DNA from 2 places in the Streptomyces sp. NBC_01298 genome. Region 1 is predicted to be linked to the other one. Evidence: riboswitches for the same ligand, from Rfam matches in the RefSeq annotation. Region 1 holds a riboswitch; the other holds the start of a gene.
The links. A riboswitch is a leader RNA that binds a small molecule or an ion and turns the genes downstream of it on or off. The one in region 1 is predicted to bind guanidine.
Positions count from the first base shown of each region.

Region 2: another riboswitch for guanidine. It lies ahead of OG730_RS35705 (Ohr family peroxiredoxin); the one in region 1 lies ahead of OG730_RS26205 (DMT family transporter).

Region 1 is NZ_CP108414.1:5,760,797-5,768,316, forward strand. Features, by position in the region: gene rph (ribonuclease PH) at 1-182, shown strand, start outside; gene OG730_RS26170 (hypothetical protein) at 307-693, shown strand; gene rdgB (RdgB/HAM1 family non-canonical purine NTP pyrophosphatase) at 738-1,355, shown strand; tRNA gene OG730_RS26180 (tRNA-Leu) at 1,415-1,498, opposite strand; gene OG730_RS26185 (HNH endonuclease signature motif containing protein) at 1,541-2,563, opposite strand; gene bcp (thioredoxin-dependent thiol peroxidase) at 2,708-3,175, opposite strand; gene OG730_RS26195 (DUF3618 domain-containing protein) at 3,291-3,608, shown strand; gene OG730_RS26200 (GroES family chaperonin) at 3,655-3,999, shown strand; guanidine-III (ykkC-III) riboswitch at 4,055-4,148, shown strand; gene OG730_RS26205 (DMT family transporter) at 4,180-4,500, shown strand; gene OG730_RS26210 (FG-GAP repeat domain-containing protein) at 4,835-5,776, shown strand; gene OG730_RS26215 (transglycosylase domain-containing protein) at 5,874-7,520, opposite strand, start outside.
Region 2 is NZ_CP108414.1:7,801,614-7,809,133, forward strand. Features, by position in the region: gene OG730_RS35690 (ABC transporter ATP-binding protein) at 1-437, shown strand, start outside; gene OG730_RS35695 (flavin monoamine oxidase family protein) at 526-1,842, shown strand; gene OG730_RS35700 (aldehyde dehydrogenase family protein) at 1,961-3,298, shown strand; gene OG730_RS35705 (Ohr family peroxiredoxin) at 3,341-3,748, opposite strand; guanidine-III (ykkC-III) riboswitch at 3,824-3,886, opposite strand; gene OG730_RS35710 (AraC family transcriptional regulator) at 3,939-4,964, opposite strand; gene OG730_RS35715 (type 1 glutamine amidotransferase domain-containing protein) at 5,245-6,000, shown strand; gene OG730_RS35720 (discoidin domain-containing protein) at 6,029-7,520, shown strand, end outside.

The DNA of each region.
Region 1 (7,520 bases):
TGCGCGCCGAGACCGACATGAACGTGGTCTGCACCGGCGACGGCCGCTTCGTCGAGGTCCAGGGCACGGCCGAGGGCGAGCCCTTCGACCGCAAGGAACTCAACGCCCTCCTCGACCTGGCCGCCGGCGGCTGCGCCGACCTGGAAGCCCTCCAGCTCGGCGCCCTGGAACTCACCCTCTGACGCTGGTGGCAACCGCGCGGCCCGTCCGCGCGTCTCTTGGCATACGGGTGCACGGCGTCGAAGCCGTGCGCCCGTCCACGTATCTGCGTATCCGCGTATCCGCACCATCCTCCTGGGGGCCGAAGTGAAGCCGAAGTACCGCCTGGCAGCCGTCGCCCTGACGGCAGCGCTCGCCATACCCGCGATCACCTCCTGCGACGCGATCTCGACCGCGATGGACTGCGCGAGCACGGCGGTCGCCATCACGGACGGCGCCAACGACCTCCAGCAGGCGGTCTCGCAGGCCGGCAACAGCCCGCAGGACGCCCAGAACGCGCTCAACGCGATCGAGGCCAACCTCAAGAAGGTCGGCGACCAGACGGACAACGCCGACCTGAGCAAGGCCATCTCCTCGATGAACACGGCCGTCCAGAACGTCCGCACCTCCATCGAGAGTGGCACCACCACCCCCGACGTCACCCCGGTCGCGGACGCGGCCAGGGAGATCTCGAAGGTCTGCACCCCGGGCTGAGCCCGCGGCCCGGAGGCCGCCGGGCGGCCCGGGATAATGGCCGCATGACCTCCACGCAGCCCAGCCGCCTGATCCTCGCCACGCGCAACGCGGGCAAGGTCACCGAACTCCGCGCCATCCTGTCCGCCGCCGGCCTGCCGCACGAGCTGGTCGGCGCGGACGCGTACCCGGAGATCCCGGACGTCAAGGAGACCGGCGTCACCTTCGCGGAGAACGCCCTCCTCAAGGCCCACGCCCTGGCCCAGGCCACCGGCCTGCCGGCCGTCGCCGACGACTCGGGCCTCTGCGTGGACGTCCTCAACGGCGCCCCGGGCATCTTCTCGGCCCGCTGGGCCGGTGCCCACGGCGACGACGCCGCGAACCTCGCGCTCCTCCTGGCCCAACTCGGCGACATCGCCGACGAACACCGCGGCGCCCACTTCTTCTGCGCGGCCGCCCTCGCCCTCCCGGACGGCACGGAACGCGTGGTCGAAGGCCGCCTCCTGGGCACCCTGCGCCACACCCCGGCGGGCACGGGCGGCTTCGGCTACGACCCGATCCTCCAGCCCCTGAACGAGTCCCGCACCTGCGCGGAACTCACGGCGGACGAAAAGAACGCCATCTCCCACCGAGGCCAGGCCTTCCGAGCCCTGGTCCCGGCGGTGAGGGAACTCCTGGGCTGACGCAGCCCGAACAATGCCGAAGGCCCCCTACGCGGCTGCGTAGGGGGCCTTCGTGTAGGTGCGGTCGGAGGGACTCGAACCCTCAAGGGATTTCTCCCACAACTACCTAAAAGTTGCGTGTAGGCCAATTCCACCACGACCGCGACTAGCCGGGCAATTCGGACATCAGGCTTGGCCGGCTGCGGCTAGTGTACGACTGCCTGGCTCCGGCGGGCGACACCATTGCGGCCGCGGCCCCCGCGGCACCAGGTGTCGGTCAGCGCATGGCAGTTGGGGCACAGGTAGCGGAGGTTTTCGCGGCGGTTGTCGAGCCAGTCCCCGTTGATGTGGTCGATGTGGAGCGTGATTGGCCGCCCTAGCCATTCGCCAGGGTTCCCGCAGTTCGCGCAGGTGCATGGAACTCCGACCTCCTGGAGTGCGCGGTGGAGGCGGGGTCGGTTGAGCCGGGCAGACCCCTCTGGGCGGACGTTGAGGGTGTCGGGTGCGACGGCTCTCGGGGCCACCGCTATGCCGGACGCCCAGGGGCGCCGCTTGAAGTGATTGACGTCGAGACCGAGTTGGGCGGCGCGTCGGCGTACCCGGCGGTGATTGACGTCGTTGACCTCGAGGCCGAGGGCGCGCATGAGGTCCGCGTAGCTGTTCGCCTTCGGCGTGGCGGAGCGCAGGAGTTCCTCGGGAATGGTCAGCCGGGAATTGCGGAAGTGTGTGGTGTCGATGCCGTAAGTCCGGAGCATTTTCCCGAGAACGGATCGGGACCGACTGTCGTCGGCCATGCCCAGTGCGCGAGCCGTACCGCGGATGCTGTCAGCGTCGGCAGCCGCCTTGGCGAGCTCTGCGGAGGTGAACGGCAACTCGATCACCTCGCGCCGCATGCCTGTGAAGTGGCTTGTGTCGATGCCCGCTGCCGTCATGCGTCGGACGATGTGCGACAGAGCGCCGGTGGCAGGGCGTATGCCGAGCTTGAGGGCCACCTCGCGCAGCGTGCTGGATGACGCGGCGGCCGCTGCTATCGCCTCGTCCGGGTACTTGCGCCACGGGCTGCGCTTCGTGAAGTGGCTGCTATCGATCCCAAAGAAGGTGACTCTCTCCTGGATCATGCGGCGCTGCCCGCTGCTCTCCTTGATGTGGAGTCGCCGCATGAGGTCGGCCCAGCCCTTCGAGTCGGCGACGGCGGCGGTCAGTGTGTCTCGGTCGTACAGTTCGGCCATGGTCCCCTCCGGTTCGGCCGCGCGTGCGGCCCTCGTACGGAGTAACGGACCGATAGTCGGACAGTTACGGCTGGATTCGTCCGGCATGCAGAACGGCCCGCACCGGGTGGGTGCGGGCCGCTGTGTAAGGAGGAGGGGGCGGGGTCAGATGCCCAGGTCCTTGATGATCTTGGCTACGTGGCCCGTGGCCTTGACGTTGTAGAGGGCGCGTTCGACCTTGCCCTCCTCGTCGACGATCACCGTGGAGCGGATGACCCCGGTGACGGTCTTGCCGTACAGCTTCTTCTCGCCGAACGCCCCGTACGCCGTCAGGACCTCCTTCGAGGGGTCGCCGACCAGGGTGACCTTCAGGTGTTCCTGCTCGCGGAACTTCGCCAGCTTCTCCGGCTTGTCGGGCGAGACGCCGATGACGTCGTAGCCGGCCGTGGCCAGCACCGCCAGGTTGTCCGTGAAGTCGCAGGCCTGCTTCGTGCAGCCCGGCGTCAGCGCGGCCGGGTAGAAGTAGACGATGACCTTGCGGCCCTTGTGGTCGGCGAGCGAGATCTCGTTGCCGTCCGCGTCGGGCAGGGTGAAGGCGGGGGCGATGTCGCCCGGCTCAAGTCGCTCGCTCATGCTCAACAGTCTCCTCAAGAGGGGATCGGTACGAAGTCGAGACTAAGCTGCTGACTGACTGTTCATGGCGGGCTACGCCCGCCATGGGACCGACCACGACGACGGAGGCAGCGCGGTGCCGGAAGCCAGGACCCCCGCACAGATCGAGGCGGACATCGTCCGCCGCCGCGAGCAGCTCGCCGAGGCGCTCGACGAGATCGGGGTGCGCATGCACCCCAAGACGATCGTCGGGGACGCCAAGGCGAAGATGGTCGGGAACATCGACCACGTCGTCGGTCGCGCCGTGGCGACGGTGAACCGGCTGGTGACCGATGCCGGCGACGGGCTGCGCCACGAGGACGGCGCCCCGCGCGTCGAGCGGATCGTGCCGGTCGCGCTGCTCGCGATCGGCGTCGTGGGGCTGCTGGTGATCTCGGCGCGACGCAAGCGCTGAGGCCCCGGCGGGGTGCGGGGCGGGTGTGGCCGGGTAGGTTCGGTGCGTGAGCGAGAACACCACCACCCACGACAAGCTGCCGATCCGCATGCTGCACGACCGCGTGCTCGTGAAATCCGATTCGCCGGAGGGTGAGCGCCGCTCGGGCGGCGGCATCCTGATCCCGGCGACGGCCGCCGTCGGCAAGCGCCTGGCCTGGGCCGAGGTGGTCGCGGTCGGGCAGAACGTACGGACGGTCGAGCCCGGGGACCGGGTGCTGTACGACCCTGAGGAGCGGGCCGAGGTGGAGGTCCGCGGGGCGACGTACCTGCTGATGCGGGAGCGGGACCTGCACGCCGTGGCCGCCGAGCGGCTGGAGGGGTCGGAGGACTCCACGGGGCTTTATCTGTAGCGCCAAGAGATGTGGGAAAGGGCCGGTGACCATCGTCACCGGCCCTTTTCGTTCTGCTTTGCTACGGTAGGGGAGAACCCCCGACGAGACGCGCCGTACCGGGTGGCTGTCGCGCTGTTGCCGATGGCTGCATGACAAGACGACGCACCCCGTTCCGCTCTCGTCCCGGAGGTGCCTGTCATGGCCTGGGTTCTGCTCATCGTCGCCGGTCTGATCGAAGTCGCTTGGTCGATCGGCATGAAGTTCACCGACGGATTCACCCGGCTCTGGCCGAGCGTGTTCACGGGCGCCGGCATCGTGGCGAGCATGGTGCTGCTGTCGATCGCGGTCAAGACCCTGCCGATCGGTACGGCGTACGGCGTGTGGGTCGGCATCGGCGCGGCCGGTGCGGCCGTGGTCGGGATGGTCGCCATGGGCGAGCCCGTCACCGCCGCCCGGATCTTCTTCATCTGCCTGCTGCTGGCCGCCGTCGTCGGGCTGAAGGCCACCTCCGGTCACTGAGTTCCGCCGGTGGTGGTTCTTGTCACAGGGGTCCCGGGCCGGGGAAGGGGACGGGGGGTGCGGGCCCCCCCGGACCGCTCGGCCGGGGGCCGGCGGGCATGCCGGAACCGGCGCCGGCGAAGTTCGGTTCACGGGCCTGTGCAGGGCCCCGGAATACAGCGGCGCTACAGGTCAGACCATCGTGGGGCGGCGGGGGTTGTATGTGCGGACGGGAATTTTTCCGGGGGCGCGGCACCGCGGGAAAACCCGAGGGGGGACGGGCCGGACGTGTGAGAGGGTTTGGCACCGCGGCGGTGATCTACAGGGCCGCGGGTTCATTCTCAGGGGGATACACATGGCTTTCGGTAAGCGTTCCGCGGTCCTGCGCGGCGTCGTCGTCGGTACGGCAGTCGCGCTCGCGGCGGCCGTCGCGGGCGGTACGGCGTTCGCCGACGGCGGCTCGGCCGACGCTGCGGCCGCGAAGGCCGCGGCCTCGCAGCGCGGCGGACACCAGGCCGGGCAGCCGGCGGCGCGCGCACTGGCCTCGGTCGAGACGCCGACCTTCCCGCTGTACGGGGTCAACAAGAAGAACTCCTCGCTGGACCTGTTCTTCGCGAACGGGACGGGCGGTTTCCAGCCCGCGTACAACATCGACCTGGACTACTCGTACCTCACCGATTTCATCGATGTGGACAACGACAAGGACGGGGACGCCGAAGCCAGCTGGGTCGTGTACAAGGACGGCAAGCTCCGCTACGGCTGGTCCGACGACCAGGGCCAGTACCAGTCGAAGCAGGTCGGGACCGGGTACCAGATCTACGGTTCGACGATGCTGTCCCCGGGCAACCTGGGCGGTGGCACGTCGGCCGACCTGCTGGGCGTCGACAAGGCGGGCGTGCTCTACGAGTACCTGGCCTACCCGGACGGCCGGGTCACCTCGCGGGTCAAGATCGGGGCCGGCTGGGGTCAGTACACCCAGATCGCCGGGCAGGGCGACCTGACCGGTGACGGCAAGGCCGACATCGTGGCGCGGGACGGCTCCGGGGTGCTGTGGCTCTACCGGGGCACCGGCAACTACGCGGCCCCGTTCGCGGCGCGCACGAAGATCGGTGCCGGCTGGAACACCTACAACCGGCTGGTGTCGGTGGGTGACCTGACGGGTGACGGCAAGACCGACCTGGTCGCGCGGAAGTCCAACGGGGACCTCTACCGCTACACGGGGACCGGCAGCGCTGCCGCCCCGTTCAACAAGCCGGTGAAGATCGGCAGCGGTTTCCAGGCCTACAACCTGCTGTGACCGGTCCGTAGGACATGCCAGTGGCCGCCCCCGAGGAGGGGGCGGCCACTGGCATGTCACGGGCCCGCGGTGTCCCGGGTCCTGGGCTGAGCGGTGGCTACTCCAGTAGGTCCGCCGGTGGACGCAGGCCCTCGGTGGTGCCGCCTTGGGCGCCTGTCGTCGTGCCGTTCGTCGTGCCGTTCGTCGTGCCGTTCGTGGTGCCGCCGTCGGTCTGACCGCCCGTGGTCTGGCCTCCGGTGGTTTCGCCTCCGGTGGTCTGGCCGCCGGTGGTCTGGCCTCCGGTGGTTTGGCCGCCCGTGGTCTGGCCCCCGTCCGTCTGGCCTCCGGTGTTCTGGCCGCCCGTCGTGCGGCCTCCGTCCGTCTGCCCGCCCGTCGAAGGGGTCCGCGTCGGGCGGCCCGGCCGGCCCGAGGGACGGTCGCCCGGGGTCTCCTCCTCGGACTGGCTGGGGTTCGGTTCCACGGGCGGGGGCGGCGGGGGCCGGTTGGCGCCGGGCATGAGCTCCAGGTCGAAGTCCACGGGGTCGCTGTCCGCCAGGGCCGTCTTCGTGTACTGGGCCCAGATCCGGGCCGGGTAGCCGCCGCCTCCGATGCGGGCCTCGCCCAGGGCCCCGTAGAGGGATTCCAGGGAGCCGGTGTCCGGGTCCTGGCCCATCATCGAGACGACCGTGACCAGGTTCGGTGTGTACGCCGCGAACCAGGCCGAGCGGTCCAGTTCAGCGGTCCCCGTCTTGCCGGCGGCCGGGTGGCCGGCGGCCAGGGCGGCCGTACCGGTGCCGTTGTCCACGACGCTGACCAGCATGGACGTGGTGGTGTCGGCGGCTTCGCGGCTGACGGCCTGGACCGGGTCGCGGGGCGGGAGCGGGACGGTGTCCCCGGCCTTGGTGATCTTCTCGACGAAGGTGTACGGGGTGCGGCGGCCGTGGGAGGCGAGGGTCGCGTAGGCCTGGGTCATGTCCAGGACGCTGGCCTGCATGGTGCCCAGGGCCATGGCCGGTACCGGGGCGAAGTTCGGGGTGCTCTCGGGGATGCCGAGGGCGATGGCGGTCTGCTTGACCTTCTCGGTGCCGACGTCGACGACCATCTGGGCGAAGACGGTGTTGACGGAGAGGTCGGTGGCGGCGTTGACGGTGATGTTCCCGTAGCTGAGCTGCCCCTCGTTCTCGGGGTCGAAGGGGATGCGGCTGCCGACGACGGGCCGCTTGTTGTCGCCGTTGTAGATCGTGTACGGGGTGATCGTGCGGCCGCCCTGGGTGCGGGAGTCGTTCTGCACGGCGGAGGCGAAGACGAACGGCTTGAAGGTGGAGGCCACTTGGTAGTCGTGCCGGGTGGCGTTGTTGACGAACTGCTTGGTGTAGTCGATGCCGCCGTACAGGGCGACGACCTTGCCGGTGGCCGGGTCGATGGAGACGGCTCCGGTGCGTACGACGCGGTCCGCCTTGCGCTTGGCGGGGTCGAGCTTGCTGACCATCTTGTCGTTGACGGCGTCGACCATGGCGGTCTGACGGGTCTTGTCGATGGTGGTGTTGATGCGGTAGCCGCCCTCGGCGAGGGTTTTGTCGTCGAGGATCTTGTTCTCGACGATGTAGTCCTTGATGGCCTCGACGAGGTAGCCGCGCTGTCCGGAGAGGCCGGCGGCCGGGCGGACCTTGCCGGGTTCGGGGAACCGGGTGGCCGCGCGTTCGGCGGGCGTCATCCAGCCCTTCTTGACCATGCCGTCGAGCACGTAGTTCCAGCGGGCGGTGGC
Region 2 (7,520 bases), 2.0 Mb from region 1:
AGGGCCGCATCGAGCAGTGCGGCACGCCGGAGGACGTGTACGAGCGCCCCACGAGCAGCTTCACGGCCACCTTCATGGGCACCTCCAACCTGGTCCCGGGGACCTACCGCTCCGGTCGCGTCGTCCTCGACCAGGGGCCGGCCCTGCCCGTCGGTCCCCGGTCCGGCGTCCCCGACGGCAGCCGGGTCAGCCTCTCGATCCGCCCCGAGAAGATCTGGCTCTCCGGATTCGAACCGGGCATGGCCAAGGTCGGCGGAGTCGTCCGGGAGACCGTCTACTCCGGCCCGACCACCACCTACCTCATCGAACTGGCCCCCGGCGTCACGGTGTCCGTACTGGAGCAGAACACCGTCCGCTCCCGCATGGAGGACCGCTGGAGCGGCGGCGAGCAGGTCGAGATCGGCTGGAACCCCGAACACTGCCTGGTCCTCGACTGACCGGCGTCCTCGACTGACCGGTCAGTCGAGGACCGGTCCTCCCCTCGCTCCCGCCGCCATCCGGCACCGACCGAAGGAAGCACACCCCATGAACCACGACGTCATCGTGCTCGGCGCCGGACTGGCGGGTCTCGCCGCCGCGCGCGACCTGGCCGCGGGCGGGGCCGACGTCCTCGTCGTCGAGGCACGCGACCGCGTCGGCGGACGCGTCGAACAGACCACCCTCCCCGACGGCCGGCTGGTTCAGCTCGGCGGGGAGGTGGTGGGCCGCGCCCACACCGCCTACACCGCCCTGGTCGCGGAACTGGGCCTGACCCTGGTCCCCAGCTACGTCTCCGAGCCCGGCGCCCTCGTCCGCGCCACCGCCGAAGGAGTCTCCGCCACGGATCCGCCCCACTGGTTCGGCCCCGGTGACGACTCCTGCCACGCCAAGGTCACCGCCGCCTTCACGGTGCTCGCCGCGACCGTCGACCCCGCCGACCCCTGGTCCCACCCCGAGGCCGCGCACCTCGACCGGCTGTCCGTCGGCACCTGGCTCCGTGCCCAGGGCGCCACCCAGGCCGTCGTCCGCCTCTGGGAGATCGGCCAACTCGCCCTCGCCGACGGCTCCTGCGAACGGACCTCCCTGCTCGCGGCCCTCCGCAAACACGCCGCCGTACCCGGCACCGGCCACTACGAGTACGAGGCGTGGGAGGGCCTGCGCGTCGCCGAGGGCTCGGCCACCGTGGCCCTGCGCATGGCCGAGGCCCTCGGCGGCCGGATCCGTACGGGCTCACCCGTCGAGGCGGTCGCGATACACCGGCCCGGCCGCAGCTCCGTACGCCTGGCCGGTGGCGAAACCCTCACCGCCGCCGCCGTGGTCAGCGCGCTCCCGGTGGGGCCGCTCCGGGCGGTCGCCGTCACCGGGGTCACGGACGAACGCCTCTCCTCCCTGCACCGCCAACGCCACGCCCTCGCGGCCAAGTTCACCGCCGCCTACGCCCGGCCCTTCTGGCGCGACCGGGGCCTCAGCGGCCTCTCCGAAAGCGAAGGGATCCTCGGCAGCACCTGGCCGCAGAGCGAAGGCATCCTCTCCGCCCTCGTCCCGCCCGAACGCTACGGCGTCCTCCTCGGTACGCCCGCACCCCTGCGCACCCCCGAACTGCTGGCCGACATCGCGCGCCTCTACGGCGACGAGGCCAACCGGCCGCTCGCCGCGTTCATCCGCATGTGGGGCACCGACCCGTGGACCCAGGGCTACGTCACCCAGTGGACCCCCGGCGACGTCATGGCCGTCGGCCCCCGCCACGGCACCCACGAACCCCCCTTCTACGTCTGCGGATCCGACCAGTGGGTGGCCGGCTACATGGAAGGCGCCGTCCGCACCGGACGAGCCGCCGCCGAGGAGGCCCTGCGCCGTGGCTGACACCCCGCACCACCGCACGGGACCCGTGGACCACCACACCGGGCCCCTCCACAACGACACCGGGCCCCTCCACAACCACATCGGGGGAGTGGACCAGCCGGCTGCCTCGGGCGAGACCATGCCCCTCACCGACCCCGCCACCGGCCGCGTGCACGGCCACGCCCCGCGCTCGGGCCCCGCCGACACGGACGCGGCCTGCCTCGCGGCAGCGGCCGCGTACGGACAGTGGTCCCTCACCACCCCGGCGATCCGGCAGCGCGCCCTCCTCGCCGTGGCCGATGCCATCGAGGCGCACGCCGACGCCTTCACCGCCGCCGAGACCGGGGACACCGGCAAGCCCGCCGAGCGGTTCAGGGACGACGAGCTGCCCGCGATCGCCGACGCCGTCCGCTACTTCGCCGGAGCCGCGCGGAACCTCCCGGGCGCCGCCGCGGCCGAGTACACCGAGGGCCGCACCTCCCTGCTGCGCCGCGAACCGGTCGGCGTCTGCGCCCAGATCACCCCCTGGAACTACCCGCTGATGATGGCCGCGTGGAAGATCGCTCCGGCCATCGCCGCCGGAAACACCACCGTGCTCAAGCCCGCCGACACCACCCCCTCCTCGTCCGTGCTCCTGGCCCGGATCGCCGCGGAGCACCTGCCGCCGGGCGTGCTCAACGTCGTCTGCGGGGACCGCGACGCGGGCCGCGCCCTCACCGCCCATCCGGCGGTCGCCCTGATCGCGGTCACCGGCAGCGTCCGAGCCGGACGGGAGATCGCGGCGGCCGCCGCGGCCGGCCTCAAGCGGGTCCACTTGGAGCTCGGCGGGAACGCACCCGTCATCGTCCACGAGGACGTGGACGTGGAAGCCACCGCCGCCGCCCTCGCCGCGGTCGCCTACTACAACGCCGGCCAGGACTGCACCGCGCCCACCCGGTTCCTGGTCCACCGCCGGATCCACGACGCGTTCCTCGCGGCCTTCGCCGCCGAGGCGGCCGGGCTCCGCGCCGGCGCCGACTTCGGTCCCCTCAACAACGCCGGCCAACTCGCCTCCGTACGAGGACTGCTGGACCGGCTGCCGCCCCACGCCCGAATCGTCACCGGCGGCAGCCGGTTCGCGGGCCCCGGCTTCTTCCACGAGCCCACCGTGATCGCGGGCGTCCGCCAGGACGACGAGATCGTGCAGGAGGAGATCTTCGGACCCGTCGTGACCGTCCAGTCCTTCGCGGACGAGGCCGAGGCCCTGCACCTCGCCAACGGAGTGCGCTTCGGCCTGGCCGCGAGCGTGTGGACCACCGGCCACGAGCGCGCGATGCGCGCCACCCGCGCCCTGCACACCGGCATCGTCTGGGTGAACACCCACGGCACCACGGTCTCCGAGATGCCGCACGGCGGAGTCAAACACTCCGGCTACGGCAGCGACCTCTCCCTGTCAGGCCTCCTGGACTACACCCAGGCCAAGCACGTCATGCTGTGAGCGGGTCGTCGGCGCCAGCGGGGTCGTCCAGGGCCAGGAGCGTCAGCGGTACGTTGCCGCGTACTGCCTGCGAGTAGGGGCAGACCGCGTCCCCCGGTGCAGCAGCGGCTGGAGGTCTGCCGCCCGCCACCCGGGCAGGCTGACGGTGAGGGCCACCGCCAGACCGTAGCCCGCAGGCGTGTCCGTGGTGCCGAGCTGCACCTCGCACGCCACGCGTGCGGCGGAGGCGTCCGCCCCGAACTCGGCGGCGACCTCCGCGAGCGCGGAGGTGAAGCAGGCGGCGAAACCGGCCGCGAACAGCTGCTCGGGGTTGGTGGTGCCGGGGACGTTCTTGCGGGGCGGGGCGAGACGGACGTCCACGCGGCCGTCTTCGGTGCGGACGGATCCGGTGCGGCCCCCGGCGGCGTGCGCGGTCGTCCGGTACAGGCTGCGGGTGAGTGGCACGGTCATGGCGTTCGGCCCATCTTGCTCGACGAGGACGCTGCCCGGGTGCGGACAGCGGAAGGCGCCGCTGGTGCGGCACCTCGCGCGTCGTCGTGCGTAACCGGGTACGGCGCATCTCGTCCGGGGCCTGGGTTCGGCCGCCGGACAATCTAGCAACGGAGACGGCCGGCCGGGGCGTCGCCCGCGGTGACCCTCCTCACCCGTGGCAGGCCGCGTCGCGCTCCTCGGCCCGGGGCCGTTGCCGGCTGCGGTACGCCCCCGGAGGCATGCCCTCCCACCGGTTGAAGGCGCGGACCAGGGCCGTCGCACCGCTCAGGCCGACGAGCGGCGCGATCCGGTCCAGCGGCAGGTCCGTGGTCTCCAGCAGCCGCCCGGCCCGGCCGTGGCGGGCGGTGTCGAGGAGCGCGCGCCACGACGTGCCCTCCGCGTGCAGGGCCCTGCGCAGGGTACGGACGCTGAGGCTGAGCTCCTTGGCGGGGCCGTCGGGGCCCGCGTCCGCGAGCGGGGCCTCCTCCAGCCACTGCCGTACGCGCTCGGCGACGGTCGAGGTCACGGCCGTGGACAGCCGGCGCAGGAGCCGGTCGGCGTAGGCCCGGTGCAGGGCGTTGAGCGCCGGGTCGTAGAGCGGGCGGCGCCGGTCGAGGTCGTCGTCGGCGACCGTGATCGCGGTCTCCGGGGCATCGAAGACGACGGGGCAGCCGAGGACGTCGGCGTACGGCTCCGCCGAGCCCCTGCGGGGGTGGGTGAAGGACACGGCCAGGGGCGCCCAGCCGTCGCCGGCGATCCAGCGGCCCGCCCGCACCATGCTGCTGACGACCGCCTCCACCTGCTGCGGGTGCATGGCCTCCGGCGCGACGTTCGGCCGGTAGCAGACCCGCCCGACGCCGGCGCGGCGCTGCAGGGTCACCGCGCCCGCCTGGCTCACCAGGGGGTGGTAGCGCTCGGCCGCCCGCGCGGCGTCCGCGAGGCTGGCACACGTGAGGACGAGGTGGCCCAGGATGTGCAGTCCCTCGGGCCTGATGCGGTCGCCCACGAGGAGTCCGGTGTGCGGGCCGGCGCCCACGGCGCCCAGTACTTCGTCCCACAGGGCACGCATCTCGCCGAACTCCAGCCGGTCCGTGGGCAGGGCCCGGGCGGCCGACCCGCCGGTGCCCTCCGCCGTGGCGCTCAGGACGGCGAGGGCGTAGCACGCGGCGACTGAGGGCGGCTCGATGGCTGACACATCGGTCAGTCAATGCGGACGCGCCGCCCGCGTCAACACCGCCCGCGTCACCGCGGCCCCGGCACGGCGCCCCGGCACGGCGCTCCGCGGCACCGCCCGCGGGACGACGCCGGGGCCGGTCCGGAGAGTCAACGGGTTGGCCGCCGAAGTCAATGACGGCGCCGGGGGCTGCTCCTAAGGTCGGCCTTCGGGCACCAAGAGCGGCACGCTCCAGCGCCCCCCCGCTCGGGGAGCGTGCCGCTCTTGCTGTCGCGATCGCCACCGCTCAGAGGAGTACGCCGTGATTCTCTTCCTGCTCCCCGCGGGAGACTACGACCCCACCGAGGCGGCGGTGCCCTGGGCCGCCCTGCGGAAGGCCGGCTTCGAGGTGCGGTTCGCGACCCCGGGCGGCAAGGCCGCGTACGCCGACCCCCGGCTCACGGACCTCGGCTTCTCCTGGCTGTCGCCCTGGCTGATGACCCGCCGCGCCGAGCTCGCCGCCTACCGGGACCTCACCGAGGACCCCCATTTCCTCGCCCCCTCCCCGTACGAGGAGGTGGACCCGGCCGACGTCACGGGCCTGTTCGTCCCCGGCGGCCACGCCCCGGGCATGCGCACCCTGCTCGAGGACGCCACCGCCCAGCACCTGTTCGCCCGGGTCTTCACCCAGGGGCTGCCGATGGGGGCCGTCTGCCACGGAGTGCTCCTCGCCGCCCGGGCCAAGGATCCCGCCACCGGGCGCTCGGTCCTCCACGGCCGGCGGACGACGGCCTTGACGTCCCTGCTGGAGCTGACCGGGTGGAACCTCACCCGGTTCTGGCTGGGGCGCTACTACCGGACCTACCGCACCACCGTGCAGCAGGAGGTCACCGCGGCGCTCGCCGATCCGGCCCACTTCCTCACCGGCCCGCCGCTGCCCCTCCGCGACACCGCCGCCCGGCCCGGACGCGGCTTCACCGTCAAGGACGGCAACTACGTCTCCGCGCGGTGGCCAGGCGACTGCCATCGCCTGGCGGCCGAGTACCTGGCCCTGGTCCGTACCCATGTCATGTCATGAACGCACTGTGAAGGAGAAGGAGAAAGGGATGGGGATGAACCGTCGAAGAGCCCCCGGGCGAAGCCGGTACTTGTTAGCCGGCCTGGTCCTCGCACTGGTCACCCTGCTGCTCGGCCCCCCGGCCGTCGGCGCGGCGGCGGGCCCGCAGTGGTGGGAGCCCGTGGCGCGCCCGGCCCCGGACTCGCAGGTCAACGTCACCGGGGAGCCGTTCACCGGCACCGACGCCCAGGGCCGGGTCCGCGGATACGTCGACGGGCACGTCCACCTGATGTCCGACGAGGCCTTCGGCGGACGGCTGGTCTGCGGAAAGACCTTCTCCGCGGCGGGGGTGGCGGACGCCCTCAGGGACTGTCCCGAGCACTACCCGAACGGTGTCCTCGCCCTCTTCGACATGATCACCAAGGGTGGTGACGGCCGGCACGACCCGACCGGCTGGCCGACGTTCCGCGACTGGCCGGCCCACGACTCCGCCACCCACCAGCAGACCTACTACGCCTGGGTGGAGCGGGCGTGGCGGGGCGGCCAGCGGATCCTGGTGAACGACATGGTCACCAACGGGGTCATCTGCTCGATGCACTTCTTCAAGGACCGCGGCTGTGACGAGATGACCGCGATCAGGCTCCAGATCCAGAAGACGTACGAACTCCAGAACCACGTGGACACGATGTACGGCGGCCCCGGCAAGGGCTGGTTCCGGGTGGTCACCGAGCCCGACCAGGCCCGCAAGGTCATCCAGGAGGGCAAACTGGCCGTCGTCCTCGGGGTGGAGACCTCCGAACCGTTCGGCTGCAAACAGGTACTGGACGGCGCCCGCTGCACCATGGCCGACATCGACCGCGGCCTCGACGAACTGCACGCTCTGGGCGTGCGCAGCATGTTCCTGTGCCACAAGTTCGACAACGCCCTGTGCGGCGTCCGGTTCGACTCGGGCACCCAGGGCATGGCCATCAACGCCGGCCAGTTCCTGTCGACGGGCACCTTCTGGAGCACGGAGCCCTGCCCCGGCGCCGAGCACGACAACCCGATCGGCTTCGGACTGGCCGCCGAGGGCCATGCGGAGGCGGGGGCCGCCGTGAAGGCCTCGGACCCCGGCACCTCCGAAGCGCAGGCGCAGGCCGAGGCCGAGGCCGAGGCCCGGATTCGGGAATCTCTGCCGGAAGGCGTCGAACTTCCCCAGTACGAAGCCTCCTTGCAGGCCGCACAGTGCAACCGCCGGGGCCTGACCGCGCTGGGCGAGTACGCGGTACTGGGCATGACCAAGCGCAACATGATGCTGGAAATCGACCACATGAGTGTCAAGGCGGCCAACCGGGCGCTGCGCGTGCTCGAAGCCGAACGCTACTCCGGCGTGCTCTCCACCCACGGCTGGATGGACGACAACTGGACCGAGCGGGTCTACCGCCTGGGCGGCTTCATCACGGGCCACATGTACGAGGCGCCCGCGTTCACCGCCGAGGCGCGCAGGCATGCCGCGCTGCGCGCCGAGTACGGCGCCGGGTACGGGATCGGCACCGACATGA